One region of the Wukongibacter baidiensis genome, then DNA from elsewhere that is predicted to be linked to it. Evidence: riboswitches for the same ligand, from Rfam matches in the RefSeq annotation. Region 1 holds a riboswitch; each other region holds the start of a gene.
The links. Region 1 has a riboswitch for glycine ahead of nuoE (NADH-quinone oxidoreductase subunit NuoE). Riboswitches for the same ligand answer to the same signal wherever they lie in the genome.
Positions count from the first base shown of each region.

Region 2: another riboswitch for glycine. It lies ahead of R9X47_RS05235 (GrdX family protein); the one in region 1 lies ahead of nuoE (NADH-quinone oxidoreductase subunit NuoE).
Region 3: another riboswitch for glycine. It lies ahead of R9X47_RS12435 (ACT domain-containing protein); the one in region 1 lies ahead of nuoE (NADH-quinone oxidoreductase subunit NuoE).
Region 4: another riboswitch for glycine. It lies ahead of gcvT (glycine cleavage system aminomethyltransferase GcvT); the one in region 1 lies ahead of nuoE (NADH-quinone oxidoreductase subunit NuoE).

Region 1 covers NZ_CP138202.1:3,796,578-3,802,159, reverse strand. Annotated here, with positions in the region: gene R9X47_RS17195 (molybdopterin-dependent oxidoreductase) at 1-724, opposite strand, end outside; gene nuoF (NADH-quinone oxidoreductase subunit NuoF) at 744-2,498, opposite strand; gene nuoE (NADH-quinone oxidoreductase subunit NuoE) at 2,502-3,023, opposite strand; glycine riboswitch at 3,237-3,315, opposite strand; glycine riboswitch at 3,319-3,419, opposite strand; gene R9X47_RS17180 (S4 domain-containing protein) at 4,360-4,899, shown strand; gene R9X47_RS17175 (asparaginase) at 4,969-5,582, opposite strand, start outside.
Region 2 covers NZ_CP138202.1:1,094,235-1,099,816, reverse strand. Annotated here, with positions in the region: gene R9X47_RS05250 (Na/Pi cotransporter family protein) at 1-801, shown strand, start outside; gene R9X47_RS05245 (DegV family protein) at 1,160-1,999, shown strand; gene R9X47_RS05240 (DegV family protein) at 2,050-2,895, shown strand; glycine riboswitch at 3,076-3,180, shown strand; gene R9X47_RS05235 (GrdX family protein) at 3,555-3,944, shown strand; gene trxB (thioredoxin-disulfide reductase) at 4,090-5,037, shown strand; gene trxA (thioredoxin TrxA) at 5,218-5,538, shown strand.
Region 3 covers NZ_CP138202.1:2,752,473-2,758,054, reverse strand. Annotated here, with positions in the region: gene R9X47_RS12445 (3-oxoacyl-ACP synthase) at 195-1,217, shown strand; gene R9X47_RS12440 (acetyl-CoA hydrolase/transferase family protein) at 1,226-2,545, shown strand; glycine riboswitch at 2,833-2,923, shown strand; gene R9X47_RS12435 (ACT domain-containing protein) at 3,135-3,404, shown strand; gene R9X47_RS12430 (PFL family protein) at 3,424-4,782, shown strand; gene R9X47_RS12425 (TrkA C-terminal domain-containing protein) at 4,964-5,582, shown strand, end outside.
Region 4 covers NZ_CP138202.1:1,869,115-1,874,696, forward strand. Annotated here, with positions in the region: gene gcvPB (aminomethyl-transferring glycine dehydrogenase subunit GcvPB) at 1-305, opposite strand, end outside; gene gcvPA (aminomethyl-transferring glycine dehydrogenase subunit GcvPA) at 305-1,645, opposite strand; gene gcvH (glycine cleavage system protein GcvH) at 1,672-2,058, opposite strand; gene gcvT (glycine cleavage system aminomethyltransferase GcvT) at 2,093-3,199, opposite strand; glycine riboswitch at 3,569-3,673, opposite strand; gene R9X47_RS08495 (RDD family protein) at 3,942-4,658, opposite strand; gene R9X47_RS08500 (stage II sporulation protein M) at 4,788-5,582, shown strand, end outside.

The DNA of each region.
Region 1 (5,582 bases):
GCAAACGATATTGAGGTATACCATATCTAAGCATTCCCCCCATTTCCGGCATTGCTTCAAATATTACAACCTTATGTCCTTCCTTAGCAAGATAATATGCCGACGTAAGTCCACCAGGACCTCCACCTATAACTGCAACTCTTTTACCTGTAGCTTCCTTAATTTCTGGTATAAATTCTTCTTCATCCTTAAGATCTATATCAGCTACAAAGCTCTTCAGCCATGCGATAGATACAGGTTCATCTGCAAGCTGTCTTCTACAGGCATCTTCACAAGGATGAGGACACACCCTTCCTATACTTGCCGGTAGTGGCAGTTGCTCCTTTATGAGTTTAAGAGACTCTTTGTACTCACCATTTGCGATAAGTCCAACATATCCTTGACAGTCAGTATTAGCAGGACACGCCGAAACACACGGTGGGCGACAGTCTCCAACATGGTCGGAAAGGAGTAACTCAAGTGCTGTTTTTCTCGACTCCCTAACTCTAGTTGTATTTGTCTGAATCACCATTCCATCACTTGCCTGGGTGGCACATGCTCTGAGCAGCTTTGGAATCCCTTCTATTTCCACAACACAAAGTCCACAAGATCCATAAACCTCAACTCTTTCATCATAGCAGAGGGTAGGTATTTCTACATTATTTGCCCTTGCAATCTCCAGTATTGTTTGGCCATTATATCCTAAGACTTCTCTTCCATTTATATTCAATCTTATCTGTGACATACTTTTCACCCCTATCTACCTACATTACTTTAACTGCATTGAATTTACATACTTTTTCACACTGACCGCATTTAATACATTTCTCTTCATCTATTCTATGGGTCTGCTTTGTCTCGCCGGTAATTGCATCAACAGGACACTTCCTAGCGCAAAGCGTACATCCTATACATTTATCTTCCAAAATACTATAGGTAAGGAGATTGACGCACTGTTTAGAAGGACATTTATTATCATATATATGACTTTCATATTCGTCTCTAAAATATCTGATAGTACTAAGAACTGGATTTGGAGCCGTCTGTCCAAGACCACATAGTGATCCTTCCTTTATCTTCACACCCAATTCTTCTAATAGCTCGATATCTCCATCCCTTCCTTCTCCATCACAGATACGAGTAAGGATTTCCAGCATTCTCTTTGTACCGATTCTACAATATATACATTTACCACAGGACTCTTTACGGGTAAACTCTAGGAAGAAACGTGCCATGTCTACCATACATGTAGTCTCATCCATAACAACCATTCCACCGGACCCCATGATAGCCCCGGTCTTATTTATTGAATCATAATCAACGGGAGTTTCTAAAAGCTGCGAAGGAATACAGCCCCCTGAAGGACCTCCCATTTGAACGGCCTTAAACTCCTTATTATCTTTAATTCCTCCGCCTATATCGAAAATAATTTCTTTTAGAGTCATTCCCATAGGTACTTCTACCAAACCGCCCTTTTCTATCTTTCCAGTGAGGGCAAAAACCTTAGTCCCATTACTTTTTTCAGTTCCAAGAGCCGCAAATGCCTTTCCTCCATTTGCAAGTATCCAAGGAACATTTGCAAAGGTTTCAACGTTGTTTATGTTTGTAGGTTTTCCCCAGTATCCTTTTTGAGCTGGGAATGGAGGCTTTAGCCTAGGCATACCTCTTTCACCCTCTAAGGAGGCAATAAGAGCTGTTTCTTCACCACATACAAAGGCTCCGGCACCAGCCTTTATCCTTAGATCAAAATCAAATCCTTCTTCACCAAGTATATCCTTACCTAAGAAGCCCTTTTCTCTGGCTTGTTTGATAGCTATTTCAAGGCGAACTATCGCCAAAGGATACTCTGCCCTAACATAGATAACACCTTGCTTTGCACCTATGGCATATCCTCCAATAATCATACCCTCAATCAAACTGTGGGGATCACCCTCTAGGATACTCCTATCCATAAATGCACCTGGGTCTCCCTCATCTGCGTTACAAACAATATATTTAGTTTCTCCTGGAGATTTCCTAGCCGCATTCCACTTGAACCATGTCGGGAATCCAGCTCCACCTCTGCCCCTTAGTCCAGATTTCTTAATCTCTTCGATTACCTCATCGGGACTCATTTCTTTAATACATTTTTCAGCGGCCTTATATCCGTCATCTTTCATATATTCTTCTATATATTCAGGATTGATGATTCCACAATTTCTTAGGGCAATTCTTTCTTGTTTATCCAATATATCTTGATCATTCCCACTAATAACATACTCATGGGCTACTTCTTTTCCCACTATATGCTTTGTTATTATCTCTGTAACCATCTCTGGATTTACCTTTACATAGGTGATCTTTTCATTCTTCTCGTCTATAACATCCACTATTGGCTCTAGATGGCACATTCCTATACAGCCAGTAAGTGTAAGCTCTACATCAAGACCTTTATTCTTTATTTCATCTTCAAATTCCTTATGAACTTTATTTGCTCCCGCTGCAATACCGCAGCTTCCTTGCCCAATAACTATCTTCATACTCTACACCTCCTGACCTTCTTTTTTCTTAATATCCCTTACAATTTCCTTTGCCTTGTCAGGTGTAAGGTTTCCATAGGTTTCTCCGTTAATCATCATAACCGGTGATAAACTACAACAGCCAAGACAGGCAACATTTTCTAATGTAAATAAATCATCATTTGTGGTTTCACCTTCATTTATACCAAGTTCATCACAAATGGCCTCTTCAATAGCCTTTGATCCATTAACATGGCAAGCAGTCCCTTGACATAGCATGATAACAAATTTACCTACAGGTTCTAGTCTAAACTGAGTATAGAAGGTTGCTACGCCTAGTATCTTAGATGGCTTTATTCCCGTCTCCTCAGCTACATAATTTAAAGCCCTGCGAGGCAAATAATTATATATTTCTTGTACCGCCTGAAGAATACTAATAAGACTCCCAGACACACCCTTATATTTTTCTAGTACAGGATCTAACTTTTTAAGATCAATCTGAGGATCACTCATATTAGATTGCTTTTTCCCACAACAGCATTGCATTTGTTTCCACTCCTTTCAAAATATATACGTGAAATGAATATTAAAACTTCAATCCCATATTGTCACTCTGATTATTTTATAATCACGATTACCACATTTGTGAAAAAAACCACAATTTTTGCCATAGGTAATCTTTTTGCTTTCTCATTAGCGTTTCCTATCCGTTTAGAAAAAAATATGAATGACATCCACAATAAAACGTCACTCATACTTCTCTGTTTCTTTGCCTGAGAGATTCTACAAGAGAGATGTTTTGTATTGCTCCTTCGGCGCCTATAAGGTCTTTCCAGAGTTCCATCCGATAGCGATCCTTTTGCCTGAAAGATTCTATATAGATTGAGAGAGGCTATATATTGCTTCTTCGGCTCCCCTAGGGGTATCTCTCGCTACCATCACATGGATAACTATGAAATTTTCATTCAATTACGAATATTTATTAACTTCTATATATATTATCATGTTTATCGAAAAATTTCAATATTTGCAAGAAGATAAGTAAAATTTTTCATGGTTTATTAATTTTTTTACATATACAATGAATATTTGTATGCAATTACAGGTTTTTAGGCAAACGTTATCCTAATTTTTTCTAATTATTTTATCAATTTTGCAATTTAAACTTTTAAAAATTTCATTTTCATCACAAATCCCATTAGTTATTTATTAATCACTGTGTATGAATAATCTTTTTGTGTACTATTTGTTCGCTGGTTTCTCCATGATTTGACATCTTTGTATAGCTCATGTATAATCAAAATGATGAAAACAAAATGAAGGAGTAGATTGACTTTATGAGAAGATTATTTTTTAACATTGTTAAGTAGAGGAAATAAATAATTCTAGAGAAAGCTTTTGAGGCGTCTAAATAGTATGCCTGTTTTTTTGATGCTTTCTTTGACAATGTTGAAAATTAAGATTTGCATAGGGTTTTATCTATAGTTAAACAACATCAAAATATATTTCAAAGAAATTAGTGAAGATTCCTATTTTCTTGCATTGAAAATTATTGTATTTCTAAATTGTTTAGCTATATAAATATTAATTATAGACCATGCTGATTTTATGCATGGTTTTTTTATATTCAATTTGATTTATTCTGTCAGCACTTGGATTGGATATAAATTAATAGTTTAACCCCAGAGGCGATTTTAATCGCCTCTATTTTTTTGTTTTCAATTCCATTAAAAGCTAAGGAGGTGAACCCATGCCGATATTTACTGAAAACTTCAACGGGACTTTTAAAAACTAACTACAGGTAAGGTGTTGTATATGATATTAAAAATAAAAACTACTAATTCTATTTACCTTGCCTGGACAATTTCGGGAGGTAAGGTAAATGAGTCAGTTAACATTAAATTGGGAGTTATTCGAAGAAAAGATTGATAGTGTAGAGAGGTATTGCTCAAGCTGTGGAAGGAAGGTTATCTTCTATGATTCTATGGTAAGAAGACACAATGCTAATGGCAAAAATATATATAAATACGCTATATATAAATGTGAAAAGGGACATACGTGGAATAAAATTCTGAACAAGTATCTTTCAAATAAGTCAAATAGCCTTAGTGATCCTGATTCCCTTGAACAGAATGGATATCTTAAGGATGAACAATATAAGAATGAAGGTGCCCCAGAGCTGAGGATTGATAAATTCTCTATTTCAGAATACAGTGAAAAAAATATCGATAGGATAGATATTTTTATCAAGAATTACAACTATAAGGTTAGATTGGATAAGCTTTTAAGTGAAAATCTAACAGATACAAGTCGAACTCAAATACAACAGAGGATTAAAGATTCTCAAATATTAGTAAACGAAAAAAAATCTAAGGCTAAATATTTTATAAGAGACAAGGATAAAATCACTATTTTTATTTAATTATAATAAAGTAGCCATCCATATTTCTATCTATGGATGACTACTTTATATATGTTTATTAGGATTGGGTTAACAATCTGTGTTGATATCAAACATTATAGGTGTTTCAATAAATTTCTTAACTTCAGCAATATCCTCCGACATCCCTAGTCCGCACATAAGCTTTGCTACAAGAGCCTCTGTGTTAATATCGCTTGCATAGATTATTTTATTGGCGGGCAATTTTTTTCCCACTTCATATATTCCTAGATCAACGCCCTCTTCAAGACATTGAGTTGTAACCACCACCGCCATATTGGCATCGGTCATTTTTCCTACCTTAGAAATGATATCCTTGTTCTCAAATGGAATACCACCTATACCAAAACTCTCAATGATGACGCCCTTATATCGACTTTGGATAAATGAAAACAGTTCAGGATCAATACCCGGGAATAGCTTAATTACAGCTACGTTATCACAAACCTTATCCCTTACGTTAAATGTATCGAAACCTGGCTTAAAATATCTCAAAATATATTTATTGTATGTGATCCTATCATGCTTAATCTCTGCAATATATGGAAAGTTAACGCTTTCAAAGGCATCATAGCTTTTGGTCTTTACCTTCATTGCACGTGTACCACAAATTAACTTACCATCAAAGACAACGAATACTCCTGCAATATCCTCCATGGCAAAAA
Region 2 (5,582 bases), 2.7 Mb from region 1:
GATCCAGCTAGACAATTGGCTAATGCTCATACATTATTTAATATTTCAAATACATTGTTATTAATTTGGTTTGTTCCATTATTTGTCTATGCAGCTAAGAAAATAATTCCTTATGATGGAACAGAAGAAAAAGAAATCAGAGGAATAAAATATATTGACGATAGAATTCTAGAAACTCCTTCCATAGCTATCGGTCAGGTTTCAAGGGAAGTGCTGCATATGGGTAATGTTGCACTGGAATCATACAAATACTCCATTGATGCTTTCTTCAAGACCGATGCAAAGCTAGCACAAGAAACCTTTAAAGTTGAAAAAATAGTCAACGAAATGGAAAGAGAAATTGCAAGTTATCTATTAAAAGTATCAAATACAGAAATTTCCGGTAAACAGAGAGAAATGATTGAAGGACTATTTAATACAATAAATGACATTGAAAGAGTAGGAGATCATGCAGATAATTTAGCTGAATTGGCTATTTATAGAATAGAAAATAAATTGAATTTTTCTGAGAAAGCCCTAGAAGAACTGAGGGTTATGCATGAGAGAGTTGAAAAGTCCTATAGAGAAGCTTTAACAGCACTAAGAAATGCAGATATGCAAACAGCTCAAAGAGTTATCGAAAGAGAAGGCGAAATTGATCTTATGGAAAAAACTCTTAGAGCAAACCACATAAGTAGATTAAACAATCAGCAATGTAACCCAGGAGCGGGGATAATTTTCTTGGATATTATAAGTAACCTTGAGAGAATAGCTGATCATGCATCAAATATAGCTTTAGCTGTTACAGATCTTGACAAATAATAATAAATGAAAGACAAGGGATTTTTAATTAAATTCCTTGTCTTTTTTTATTAGAGCAAATTGCATAATTACCATCTAAAAAAAACTTTCTAGTATACATAGTCTTAAATTCCCTAGAGCTATACCACCAAAATATGCTCTATTTTAAATGATTAAGTTAAGGATGATATTCGCATATGCAATTCTGCCAAGTTAGAATTATGCAATTTCCTCATTCAAATGATGTATTAAAGAGATCTTTGACATTTTGGTTCTTGTAAAATTATTAAATAAGTTGTATTATTTTGGTAGGAAAAAAATACTATCTAAAAGACATTTATAAATAAATTTTTCTAATCAGTTTTTGAAAGGTGATAAAATGGGAATAAGAATATTAACGGACAGTGTTGCTGACATACCAAAAGAGATTGCTAAAGAGTTGAACATAGAGGTACTACCTTTAACTGTAAACTTTGAAGATGGATCCTATAGGGATGGTATAGAAATTTCAAAGGAAGAATTTTATGAAAAGCTTAGTAAAGCTAAAAAGCTTCCCACAACATCACAGGTTCCTCCTGGAGACTTTATAGAAGCCTTCAAAAGATTAACCCAAAATGGTGATGAGATAATTGCTATATTGATATCATCTAGACTAAGTGGAACCTATAATGCTGCTGTAACGGCAAAGGACCATCTAAACAATGAAAAAATCACAGTTGTTGACTCGAAACTTGTGACATTTGCGCAAGGTCTTATGGTCATAGAGGCTGCAAGAATGGCATTAAAAGGCTGTTCAAAATCTGAAATAATGGATAGAGTAACTTATATGAAGGAAAATACAGTATGTAAAATTATTATAGAGGACATTGAGTATTTGAAAAAGGGTGGAAGACTAACACCTAGCCAAGCCTTGCTTAGTAAGCTTCTAAACATAAAACCGATATTGACTATAGAAGATGGAGGAGTAATATTTGAAAACAAGGTTAGAGGCAATAAAAAGGCAATAAAGTGGATTATAAATTGGCTAAAGACTAATGAGATTAATCTAGATAAAAAAACTATAGGTTTAATTCACTCGAATAATAATAAGTACCTTATGGATTTACATAAGGAGCTTACAGAGAATTTTAGTGCAGAAGAAATTATTGAGTCGAAGGTAGGGGCCGTGGTTGCTACACATGCAGGACCAGGTTGCATTGCAATAGCCTTTGTGAAGTAAGAATATATATATTGAACCTCTGTGTTCTTAAATGAAAAGGAAGTGTTTTTATGAAGAAGATTAAGTTTATTACGGACAGCTTGTCAGATATACCTAAGCAGATAGCGGATAAATACAATATTAATGTGTTGCCATTGACGGTTAGGTTTGGAACAGAGGAATATAGAGACGGTGTAGATTTAAGTTCTGAAGAATTTTATAAAAAGCTTGAGACTGTTGAAGAAATACCTCAAACCTCTCAAGTAACACCTATAGACTTTAAAAAAGCTATTGAAGAAGCTCTTGAAGACGGATATGAGAACATTATAATTATAAACGGTTCAGGGGGAGTAAGTGGAACACATCAATCTGCAGTAATGGCTAAAGAAGAAATGAATAGAGAGAATATTTACGTATTCGATTCCAGATCCTTGGCATATGGATGTGGAATGATTGTAACAAGAGCAGCTGAAATGGACGAGTTAGGTAAGCCACTCGATGAAATATTAGAAAAGATAAGAGAAATGATTGAAGGAGCTCAGCAAATCTTTTCAGTAGATACTTTGAAATACTTACATAAAAATGGAAGATTGAGCACTGGAAAGATGGCTCTAGGTACTTTGTTAAATGTAAAACCTATTTTAGGAATTATTGATGGTAAGGTTGAACCTATTGATAAGGTAAGAGGAAACAAGAAATTGTATAAAAAAATGGTAGAGATCTGTAGAAAAAGTGGCTTAAAAGAAGGAACTAGAATTGCTATGGGTCATGCTGCCAACAAAGAAGGGTTGGAGAATCTGAAGGAGTTAGTAATAAAAGAATTTAAACCATCGGAAATAGTTGAAGCAGATATAGGATGTACTATTGGCACACACACCGGAGCCGGAGTCCTAGCAATATTCTTTATTACAGAGTAAAATCTAATGCGATTTAAGCAAAAGTGTTCGACAGATTCAAACAAAAAAAGATAAATTCTAATAAAAATTATAAATTTATTAAAAAATTATATTGTAAAACTTTTGACAATATTATATAATGGCTATAGAAGAAAGTTATAGCAATTTAAAAAGTATAAAAAAATTGAATATAAGTACTGGATGAAGGGCTCGGGAGAGAGCCAATATATATTGGCCGCCGAAGGTGTAAATTATGACAATGCCCGTCATAGTGAAATTCTCAGGCAAAAGGACCGTACCTAGACAGATCTCTGGAAAGCCATGTATGCTATTTATATATGGCACCGAAGGGGCAATTTCGATTTCTATTTGAATTTGAAAGAAACTCTCAGGTATAAGACAGAGGAGCAACTGGCAAACATTATTCGCCATTGCTCCTTTTTTTGTTGCCATTTTGTGAATAATATATCTAAAAATGGCTAAAGGATAATAGTACATATTTATTGTTTTCAGCTTTGGAATAGAGTTGAATTCACATTAGCGGATAAAGTTTCGATACAGTATATAATTTGTAAAATTGACACACCCCTAATAAATCAAATAATCAGGAACTAGCAAACAAGGCTAGAAAAACGTTTTCCTTGAAACCTGTATATGTAAAAATGCGGGAGGTGAAATTTTTGAAAAAAACAATAATAACAAATAACGTTTTGGTTTATGATAAATATAATGAAAAGATGGATATAATCTATTTGAAGGAAGCTAGTTACTTAGAAATATTATCTTTTGTCAGAAATAAAATACATGAAGGATACAAGCTTTTAACCCATCCTTTGTCGGGCAGTATAAAGCCGAATGAGACACCATTTAAGTCGGTGGCAATCAGCGCTGAAAAAGGAAAACTAGATATTGAATCCTTGGAAATTATTGAAGCTAGTGGGAATACAGCAAGAAAATTCATCGAAGGTAAAAAGACGCCAAGATGGACTGAGGAGATCTTAGAGGATTTTAGGCTTATTGATTTCAACTTAATTGATGGAGCGATCCAAAGTATGGATCAGTTTTATTAGAAATGTAGGTTAAACCTTATATAAAGGTATTAAATAAATATTAGACAGTTAAATGAAATTTCATTAATAAACTCAAAGAATCAACTTAACCTAAAAAATTACAGAGGAATTTTAATCATTAATTATTAAAGAGGGAGGTTCTATTATGGAGAATTTATATGACGTGTTGATCGTTGGATGTGGGCCAGCTGGTCTTGCTGCAGGACTATATTCTGCCCGTGCAAAAATGAAAACTCTAATCTTAGAAAAAGGTAAGACTGGTGGACAGATTGTAACTACAAATGAGGTTGCAAACTATCCTGGTTCAATCAGAGAGGCTACTGGACCAAGCCTTATAGCTAGAATGGTAGAGCAAGCTGAAGAGTTTGGAGCAGAAAGAAAGATAGACGCTGTAGTTTCAGTTGACCTAGAAGGTAAAATTAAGGTTGTTAAGGGTGAAAAAGAAGAGTACCGCGCAAAGACAGTTATTATCGCAACTGGTGCAACTCCAAGAAAATTAGGAGTTCCAGGTGAAGTAGAATTAACTGGTAAGGGAGTTTCTTACTGTGCTACATGTGACGCTGACTTCTTTACAGACCTAGAAGTATTTGTAATCGGTGGAGGAGACTCGGCTATCGAAGAAGCAATGTACTTAACTAAGTTTGCAAGAAAGGTTACAGTTGTTCATAGAAGAGATACATTAAGAGCAGCTAAATCTATCCAAGAAAAGGCATTTAAGAATGACAAGATAGAATGGATCTGGAATTCAGCACCAGAAGAAATTAAAGGTGAAGGAATTGTAGAATCAATAGTTCTTAAGAATAGAGAAACTGGTGAATTAACAGAATATCAAGCTCACGAAGATGATGGTACATTTGGAATATTCCCATTCATTGGATATCTACCTCTAAGCGATGTATTTAAGGATATGATAGATATGGATGATAGAGGATATATAATAACAGATGATGACATGAAGACAAACATCGGTGGAGTATTTGCAGCTGGAGACATTAGACAAAAGTCACTTCGTCAGGTAGTAACAGCTGTAGCTGATGGAGCAATAGCAGCAGTTCAAGCTGAAAAATATATTGAAAATGCTTTTCATGAATAATATATAAATTACGAAAAATCTATTACATTCCAAAGATTTAACATCCCTAAAATGTTGGCTGTTAAATCTCCAGAATGTAAGATGACTATCGTATTATATACAGATAATCGCTTTGTCCCCTTGGAATTACTAAAAATAAAAAGCGAATATCCCCAAATAAATTACAGGGAGGTTTTTAGAATGTTAGCAGTTGATAAGAACACTTTTGAAGAAGAAGTACTAAAGGCTGATGGCTTTGTACTTGTAGACTACTGGAGTGATGGCTGTGAGCCATGCAAGGCTCTTATGCCTGATATTGAGGCACTTGCAGAAAGTTATGAAGGTAAGGTTAAGTTCTGTAAATTAAACACTACAAAGGCAAGAAGACTTGCAATATCACAAAGAGTTTTAGGACTTCCAACTATAGCTATCTACAAAGATGGAGAGAAGCTTGGTGAAGTTACTAAAGATGATGCAAACAAGGCTAATATTGAGGCGATGATTGAAAAACACCTTGGGTAGCTATAAGCAGCTGTGCTAATCAAAGACTATTGATTAGCACGAGC
Region 3 (5,582 bases), 1.0 Mb from region 1:
TTTACAGTGGAAAAATTGGCATCTAACTTGCGTTATATATAAGGGATTAGTAGTTGTTGTAATCATGTATTAAAGAAGCCAAATCTTTTACTCAATAAAAATAGCGGCAGTTGACATAGGCAGCTGACCAGCTTAAAAAATAAATTAATAATATAAAGCCATAATTTGTTGAATATAAAAGGGGGGACTTAGTTATGAATACAGAAGCAAACGTGGGAATAGTCGGTACAGGCATATATATTCCTAAAGGAAGGATGACTGCAAAGGAAATCTCAGAAGCAACAAATGGGATTTGGGCTGAGGACGCAGTAATAAAGAAGCTGGGAATTATAGAAAAGTCAATTCCAGGATTAGAGGATGGAACCCAGGAGATGGGAGTGAAGGCTGGTCTGGATGCATTAGCAAAAACAGGTGTAGATCCTAAGGAAATAGACTTAGTGATTTGCATGGGAGAGGAATGGAAGGAGTATCCGCTTACAACATCAGGGATATATATTCAAGAAAAAATAGGAGCTACAAGGGCATGGGCAATAGATGTTCAACAAAGGTGCTGTACGACTGTAGCTGCAATGAAAATGGCGAAGGATATGATGCTGGCGGACGATAACATAAATACCGTTATGGTAGTAGGTGGATATAGAAATGGAGATTTGGTTGACTATAGAGATAAAGCTATGTCAATGATGTATAATCTATCGGCTGGCGGTGGAGCTATTATTCTAAAGAAAAATTATAATAAAAATCTTCTTCTTGGAACCCATATCATGACAGATGGAAGCCTAGCTAGGGATGCCGGAGTTAAGTATGGAGGAACAGAAAATCCTATTACATTAGAAAATATAGATAAGGCATACAAATCCTTAATGATATTCGATGAAAAGCATATGAAAGATAGACTAAATGAAGTGTCGATGGAGAATTGGATTTATTGCATAGATAAAGCCTTTGAAAAATCAAAAGTACCAAAAGCGGATTTAGGATATTTAGCAGTATTACATTTTAAACATTCTATGCACAAGTATATGTTAGAGCTTTTGAATCTTACAGAGAATGAGTCCATTTATCTATCAAATTATGGACATATGGGTCAAATAGATCAAATCCTATCATTACATCTAGCTCTTGAGCAGGGAAAGGTTAAAGACGGAACTGTAATTTCTATGATAGCAGCCGGTATTGGCTATGCTTGGGCTGCAAACGTAATAAAGTGGGGGTGAAATCTATAATGAATATAAAGGAAATATATAAAGGTAAGGTTATATCCTGCGAAGAGGCATTGGATAAGGTAAAGTCAGGAGACAATATTGTATCGGCTTTATCACCGGCTGAGCCAAAGGAAATTTTATCAAAGCTCTATACAATTTCAGATAGAGTAAAGGATGTAAATATAGCAACATGTTTACCAATGGCAGATTATGAATACTTTAGTGATCCAAAATATAAGGACAGCTTTCTTATGGAGGGATGGTTTTATAGCCCGGGTATGAGAAAGGCCCATAAAAATAAGACGGTATCCTTTATACCAAATCACCTGCACATATGTGCAATGAAGAGACTTGCCCATAGAAGGCCCAATGTTTTTATCGGAACGGCATCTACTATGGATAAGCATGGATTTATATCATTATCATTAAGTGCCACCTATGAAAGGGAAATGATTGAAAACGCTGATTTAGTTATTTTAGAAGTAAACCCTAATATGCCTAGGACCTTTGGAGATACAATAATCCATGTAAGTGAAGTGGATTTTATAGTGGAAACCAACTATGAAGTCCCTGAAATACCCGTTTTAGAGCCATCGGAAAAGGACAGAATTATAGGGAAACATATTGCAGATCTTGTAGAGGATGGATCAACAATACAGCTTGGTATAGGAGGTATTCCTAACGCAGTTGCAGCGGAGCTTATGAATAAAAAGGACTTAGGTATACACACGGAAATGTTTACCGATGGTATGGTAGATTTATATGAGGCAGGCGTAATTACGGGTAAAAAGAAAACACTTATGCCGGGAAGAATGGTTGCTACCTTTGCTCTGGGAACGAAAAAACTATATGACTTTATAGATGACAATCCAGCAGTTAATATTCTTAGAGGCTCATGGGTAAATGACCCCTATATAATAGGGAAAAACTATAAAATGGTATCCATTAATACTACCCTTGAAATCGACTTAACAGGTCAGTGCTGTTCAGAATCTATAGGACATATGCAGTTCAGTGGAACTGGAGGTCAAGCGGATACAGCCATAGGTGCACAAAACTCACCCGGTGGCAAGTCAATAATTGCACTCTATTCCACGGCAAAGGTCAGAGTTCCAAATAGCAGTGAAAGAAAAACCATATCAAAAATTGTTACGAGGTTAGCTAGAGGGGCTGCCGTTTCATTATCTAGAAATGATGTTGATTTCGTAGTTACTGAATACGGCGTTGCTGCTTTAAGAGGAACATCGATTAGAGACCGTATAGAAAGACTTATCGGAATAGCCCATCCAGACTTTAGAGATCGGCTAAGGGAAGAGGCAGAAGAGCTTATGATGTGGTAGGTTTTTATGCGATTCAAGGAATTGAAATGTAAAAGATTTATTGCAATTTCTATATAAAAATTTATAAATATTCAAAAATATGTTGATTTTTGCAATGGCTTTGTGCTAGAATCATTCTATATCTAAACACATATGTAGAGATTCCAGTGAAGATTTTAACTTATACACATCAAAAATCCCCAGAATCATCGGATATTTTGATATGTATAAATTAGGTTTTACTAGGAACTCTCTCTAATTTAATATCCTGGATGAAGGTGGCGGAAGTAGTGAATATGACCGCTATTGGACAGACCTCTGGAGAGACTCAATTGAGCACCGAAGGGGAAAGCCAAGAACATTGGTGAAACTCTCAGGTAAAAGGACAGGGGATTAAAACATTAAAGAAGATCATGCAGTTTTTGTGCAGTGTAATAACCCTGCCTATTAATCTTCTTTAGTCTAATCCTGTTTTTACTGAGACTATATCACTATGATGTAGTCTCTTTTGTATTTGAAGTCATTTCTTTAATAAAAAATAAGGGGTCCAAGGGAAATTAATCTTAAAGCTACAAATAGCCAATGATTATTGTAAGAGGGGGAATTTAAAGTGAAAGCAGTTATTACAGTTATAGGAAAGGACAAGATAGGAATTATAGCAGAGATTACTTCAGTTTTAGCGGAGAATAAGGTTAATATTTTGGATATCAGCCAAACGATTTTACAGGATTATTTTACTATGATAATGATTGTTGAGCTTGAAAAGACTGATATTAGCTTTACTATGCTAAGGGAGAAGCTCAACGACGCTGGTGGAAAAATAGGGATGTCGGTAAAAATACAGCATGAAGATATATTTAATGCAATGCACAAAATATAGTAATGGGGGATGAAATAAAATGAGCCAATTTAATAACATAATGGAAACCATACAAATGATTGAAAAGGAAAAGCTGGATATAAGAACTATTACTATGGGCATATCCCTATTAGACTGCTGTGACCCTGATGGAGAAAGGGCCAGAAAAAAAATCTATGACAAAATAACACGATATGCCGAGAAGCTAGTGGAGACTGGAGAGATTATTGAAGAAAAGTATGGTATTCCAATAATTAATAAAAGAATATCAGTAACACCAATCGCATTAGTTGCAGGAGCAAGCAATGATGACAATTATGTGGAGTTTGCTAAAACATTAGACAAGGCTGCAAAAGATGTAGGAGTTAACTTTATAGGTGGCTTTTCAGCCCTTGTGCAGAAAGGATATTCGAAGGCAGACAAAATACTTATAGAATCAATACCTCAGGCCTTGGCGGTGACCGAAAGGGTGTGCTCATCTGTAAATATTGGAGATACAAAGTCTGGAATAAATATGGATGCTGTTAGGGATATGGGGAAGATAATCAAAGAAACAGCATACCTAACAAAGGACAATGACAGTATAGGATGTGCAAAATTTGTAGTTTTCGCCAATGCCGTTGAGGACAATCCCTTTATGGCAGGAGCTTTTCATGGAGTTGGAGAGGCTGAGTGCGTTATAAACGTAGGGGTTAGTGGACCCGGTGTTGTTAAGGCAGCCTTAGAAAAGGTAAGGGGAGAAAGCTTTGACGTTGTTTCTGAGACCATAAAGAAAACAGCATTTAAAATAACGAGGGCAGGACAATTAGTTGCTATGGAAGCTTCGGAAATGTTAGGTGTTCCCTTTGGGATACTGGATTTATCTTTGGCACCGACGCCGGCAGTAGGAGATAGCGTTGCGAGGATTTTAGAGGAAATGGGAATCGAGACCTGTGGGGGGCATGGAACCACTGCAGCTTTGGCGTTATTAAATGATGCAGTTAAAAAAGGAGGCATCATGGCATCATCCCATGTAGGAGGATTAAGTGGAGCTTTTATACCTGTAAGTGAAGATGAGGGAATGATAAACGCAGTTCAGACAGGTGCCCTTAACCTAGAAAAATTAGAGGCAATGACCTGTGTCTGTTCTGTAGGACTTGACATGATAGCAATACCTGGAGATACGCCGGAGACTACTATATCAGCCATTATTGCCGACGAAGCTGCAATAGGAGTTATAAATAAGAAAACGACAGCAGTAAGAATAATTCCCGTTTATGGAAAAAATCTTGGTGATGAGGCTGTATTTGGAGGTCTTTTAGGAAGGGCACCGATTATGGCTGTTAGTAAATTTTCGAGTGCTGATTTTGTCATGAGAGGTGGAAGAATTCCCGCACCGGTGCATAGTTTTAAGAATTAGACAATCATAAGGTTTGTAGATTTTGTTATAAAAACTATATAGAAAGATAATAATACGAATAGTTTTTATCTAAAGTATTTGTTATAATAACATTACTTAGAATATACATGGCTAAAAGTTAAGATGTTAATGTCGTGTATCTATAGTAAAAACTAAGGATTGAGTTAGGAAGGGAAGAATAATGACAAAATCTACTAATAAAGATGATGTTCCTAAGTATATTAAGATAGCACTTGATATTGCCTATAGGATTCATAATAATGAATTTAAGGTTGGAGATAAGCTTCGTGGTAGATCCATACTTGCAGGAGAATATAATGTTTCACCAGAGACTATTAGAAAAGCAGCTGGTTTACTACAGGATATGGGTGTTGTAAATATTAATGTGAAAAGCGGCATTTATGTTGAATCAATAGAAAAATCTAAGGATGTAATAAAAAAATTCGATAATAAGAAGAATGTAAATAAGTTGAAGAAGGATATAAAGGAACTAATTAAACATAAAAATGAAATTGAAAAGGATATAGAAAGCAAGATAGAATCGATTTTAGAACGCTCGACACAGTTTAAAATGTATAATGAAATTTCTACCTATGACGTTATAGTTGAAGAAAATAGTCATATGATAGGAAGAACTGTTTTAGAAATTGGATTTTGGGAAAAGACCGGAGCTACAGTGGTTGCAGTAAAGAGAGATGAAGAGCTAATGGTATCACCAGGGCCCCATATTCGTTTTAAAAGTGGTGACAGAATCCTATATGTCTGTAAAAGAGAGTTCATAGAGAAGGTAAATGATTTTG
Region 4 (5,582 bases), 1.9 Mb from region 1:
GGATGTAAAGCGGTTAATCCTTCTAACGCCGCCATATCCTCATTTATCTTTGGATTGTACTTCATTGTACAAGATCCTAATGGATAGAAACCCGTATCCACTCCATAATTTTTAGTTGACAGATTTGTAAAATGTCTTATTACATCTACTTCACTTACCTCTGGAAGCTCAACATCCTTTTCACTCAAAAATTCACTAGGAATAATTTCATCTATCTCACCCTTACACAATTCACATTCAGGGAGAGAATATGCTCTTCTTCCTTCTTTAGAAATTTCAAATATTAATTGGTCGTATGTCCTCACTATATCACCTCCATAACACTGGCAAGCTTATCTATCTCGCCTTTAGTTCTCTTCTCGGTAACACAGAACAGTAATCCATTTTTAAATTCAGAGTAATCCCTGCCCAGTTCATAGCCTCCAATAATTCCGCTCTTTAGTAGTGCTTTATTAACCATTCGACTATCAAAGTCACTAGTTATTGCAAATTCTTTAAAGAATGGCTTGTTGAATAATGGTTTAAATTTGCCTATCTTCGTAAGGGCTTTAAATGCGTAGTTAGCTTTATGTGCAGAGTTAATAGCTACTTCCTTTAAACCCTCTTTACCCATAGTTGTCAAATAAATAGTCGCCATCAGAGCATTTAGCCCTTGATTTGAACAAATATTTGAAGTTGCTTTATATCTTCTAATATGTTGTTCTCTCGCTTGTAGAGTTAATACAAATGCTCTTTTGTCATCAACATCAACAGATTGACCTACTATTCTTCCTGGCATTTTTCTTGCTAGTTTTTTCGTTGTTGCCATAAAACCTAAATATGGACCTCCCAGATTAAGCGCATTTCCAAAGGATTGAGCGTCACCGATTACAATATCCGCTCCTAACTCTCCTGGATTTTTCAATACACCTAAGGAAATTGGATCTACATAATTTATAAACATCGATTTATTTTCATGAACTATTTTTTCTACATCCGTTAAGTCTTCTATGATTCCAAAGAAGTTTGGATTTTGGATGATAACTCCAGCTGTTTCTTTATTGACCATGGACTTTAATTTTTCTACGTCTGTAACACCATCGGCCATATCCACTTCAATAACTTCAAACTCTCTAAATTTCATATAGGTATGAAGAACCCTTCTAACCTCTGGATGGACTGTCTTTGAAACAATTATAGATTTACGTCTTGTATTTGCGCAGGCCATCATCGCTGCCTCAACAGCAGCCGTTGGGCCATCATACATCGAAGCATTCGATACATCCATACCAGTAAGATTACTGATCATAGTTTGATACTCAAATATTACTTGAAGAGTTCCTTGACTTATTTCAGGTTGATACGGTGTATATGCCGTATAGAATTCTGATCTCATAGCTAAGTGTTTTACTATCGACGGTATATAGTGATCATAGGCTCCTGCTCCTAAAAAGCAAACTAAATCCGAAGTGCTTTGGTTTTTATTAGTAAGCTCCTTCATATGATTTTTAAGTTCTGTTTCTGATAAAGATTCTCCTAGATTGAGTTCTCTGCCTAGTCTAAGTTCCTTAGGTATATCTTCAAACAAATCTTCTACAGAGTTAACTCCAATAGTTTCTAGCATCTGCCTCTTATCGGCTTCAGTATTGGGAATATATCTATGCATAAGCTCCCTCCTTACTACAAATTTAATTAATGACTTTCACTTTTACAAAACTCTTCGTATTCCTTATCACTCATTAGATTATCTAGCTCAGATTTATCTGACATTTCTACCGCTAAAATCCAGCTTTCATACGGCTTCTCGTTTAAGAGTTCTGGTGAATCCTCTAATTCTTCATTTACTTCTGCGATCTTTCCTGAAATAGGTAAGAATGAATCAGAGGCAGCCTTTACAGACTCAATAACCCCAAAAACATCGCCAGCATCTATTTCGTCATCAACATCTGGCATTTCAACATAAACGATTTCTCCAAGGGCATGCTGTGCATAGTCTGTAATTCCAATAGTAGCCTTATCGCCTTCAACCTTAACCCACTCATGATCCTTTGAATAATAAAGTCCTTCAACTATTTTCATAATAAATTCCTCCTCAAAATTTTTTTCTTTCTCTCTATTTCTTATACTTTTTAGTATAGAATCTCTTACTTACCACCTTAGCCTTCAAGACTCTCTTTCTGACTTGAATCTCTATTGGAGTTTCAAGCTTAGCATATTCAATATCAACCATGGCTAAACCTATATTTTTATTTACAGTTGGCGCAGCATAACCAGTGGTTACAAAACCTATCTTCTTTCCATCTGCCATTACATCGTATCCGTGTCTTGGTATCCCTTTATCTATCATTTCGAAACCAACAATTTTCCTCTTAAGACCCTCTTCTTTTTGCTTTACCAAGGCTTCTTTTCCAATGAAGTTTTCCTTATCAAGTTTTACGAAGAATCCAAGTCCAGCTTCTAACGGCGTTATATCCTCAGATAGTTCATTGCCATAAAGGGGCAGTGTAGCCTCAAATCTTAAGGTATCTCTTGCTCCCAGTCCTGCAGGCTTCAATCCATATTCTTTCCCTGCCTCCGTTAGTTTATCCCATACCAATTCAGCATCATCATGAGCAAGATATATTTCGAATCCATCTTCACCTGTGTACCCAGTTCTAGATACTAGACAATTGGCACCGGCTACTTTTACATCCCTCTTACAATAGAAAAAACCTATTTCCGAAAGCTCAGTGTCTGTCAGTTCCTGCAATATTTTCTGCGCATTTGGACCTTGAATAGCCATTTCAGATACATCATCGGATATGTTAGCAAGTTCCACCTCATAGGTTCCCACATTTTCCTTCATCCATTTAAAATCTTTTTCTATGTTGCTTGCATTAATTACAAGGAAAAAGTGATTGCTTGTAAATTTGTAAACTAGAAGATCATCTACAACTCCGCCATGGGGGTAACACATAAAGGTATAGATAACCTGATTATCTTCAAGTACCGATACATCATTAGTAACCAAGTTTTGAACAAAATCAAAGGCTTCTTTTCCTTTAACCTCAACTTCACCCATATGGGATACGTCAAATAATCCTGCAAAGTTTCTAACTGCTTCATGTTCAGCCGTCAAACCCTCATACTGTACGGGAAGTGCCCATCCTGAAAAGTTAACAATTTTTCCTCCATGCTTTTCATGGGATTTAAACAGAGATGTTTTTCTTAATTCATTCATATTAGAATTCCTCCCTCCAAATTTTCAATCTCAGATCTTTGTTAATGCTTCAGAATATAGTCATAAATTCGTGTCCGATTATTAATTAAATCATCCTTAGTATTATAGGTTAAAGTAATAAATAATATCATTTCATATTAAAAGTTATATGCTATATTCAAAGAAATATTCTCCCCATAGACTCGGGGGGTATATATCACCGCCTTCTACGCCTCATCTTCTTCATTCTATGCAATAAAAAAAGAATATAAGGACATGTAAAATAATCATGCCATCATATTCTCTGTCTTCTGACCTGAGAGCGTCTACATTATTTCAGTCAATAATGTATTTCCCCTTCGGCGCCGAATCCCGGACTCTCCAGAGTTCCATCAAGTAGCGCTCCTTTTGCCTGAAAGTTTCTATAAAAGGCTGGCCACCTTTCATATTGCTTCTTCGGCTTCTTCAATAAAAGATATCTCACGCTACCATCATTTGGCAATTTTCAATTTCGAATAAATATCATCTTAAATGTTATTTTTATAATATAACATTTTTCTGAAAATTTCAACAGTTGATATTGTTTTAACAACAACTTTTTTTATTTTCTTATAAATATATGATTTTTATCGTAATCATGCCACATACGAAGCTTAGCATATGACTTTTTTAGCCCAAAAATGATTTAAACGTGATAACTTTATGCATATTAACAAAATATTACTTTAAGTGACTTGAATAAATATTTGTCAAAGAATACTATTTATAACCTAACGCCTTGCTCTAATAGTTCCTTTAAGAATCTATCATATTCACCTTCATTTTTTTCGATTTCTAGTTTTTCAGCAAAATACTTTCCCAATTCTTTTTCTAGTTCTATAATATTTTCATCAAGGCTACTTTTTCTTTGATAGTATTCTTTCAACAATCTATGTTCTTCTTTAGTAATGGAGTATTTATAGTTCTGTTCTCTGATTTCATTTATTCCTAAAACTATAGGAATATCCTTTTTTTCTACCACCACTACCATTGTTGACCCAACATAATCACCAACTCTTTTATGCTGCTTTGAAAAAAAGATTAGTACTACACCTACACCATAGGCATCAACAATGATTCTAAAAAGATTTCTAATAATAGAGTGTTTTATTGTTATTGGTTCTCCATTATTTCGAAGAGTTCTAATACCTAAAAGTTTTTTACCTGGAGTCATTCCATTCATGGTCATCTCAAATATTATAAAATATCCATAGGTTATTAGCCACACAAGTATTATAACTCCTCCTACAAACCATCCTCCATGTTCATCAAATAAATCCTTAGGATTTATTTGCAGGGCGATAATGGTTATTACAATTACTAGTATGGCAGCCGTTTGAATCAAGGAGTCTACTACGGCAGCTGCTCCTCTAGACCCTAATCCTGCTAACCTATATTCTACCTCTATATTTTCAGGGGTTGTAATCTTTACTGTATTCATGATTTCACTCCATTCCTATCTTTCAATTCAAACCACAGCCCTCTGACACACTTATAATCATTTTCTGGAATTTACCCATTTATTTCTAATTATTTATTTGATACAATGGTTGAGGAGAGGTGATTAAATTTGAAAGATAATCAGTTTATACAGAAACATTCATCTTCTTGGGAAGAATTAAAACGACTTACTGATATATTAGATAAAAAGGGAATTTCAACCCTTGATCCAAATCAATTACGTAAATTTTTATATCTTTTTAGGATGACAAGCCATCATCTTGCCTATTCTAGAACCCACTTTCGAGAAAGTGACGTAGTTCCCTACTTAAATTCTCTAATTGGGCGAGCCCATAATCATATATATGCTGTAAAAAAAGGTAGCATTTCTGGCATATTTAAATACTTTAAAATTGAGTTTCCAAGACAAATAAAACTATTTCGTTCATATATACTTTCAGCGTTCTTAATCTTTATGATTGGTTTCATCTTAAGTTTGGCCCTTGTTACAATAAATTCTGAAAACGCCTCATATTTTTTACCCCAAAGTATGATTGACAGTATAGATTGGGATATGGATAGCAATGAGGCTTGGGATTATCCCCTAATGTCTAGTATTATAATGGTTAATAATATTTCTGTATCATTTAAAGCCTTTGTACTTGGTATAACCCTTGGCATTGGCACAATATACGTTCTATTTTACAATGGAGCCATATTAGGCGCCTTAACGGGTCTCGTATATATTTTCGGAAATCCCATCCACTATTGGTCCTTGATTTTACCCCATGGAATAATCGAGCTAACTGCTATCTTTATTTCCGGCGGTGCTGGACTAATACTAGCTCGCAGCATTCTAATTCCAAGGGAATATTCAAGAAGACACTCGATTATGAAAGGTGCAAAGGAAGCTGTTTCATTAGTT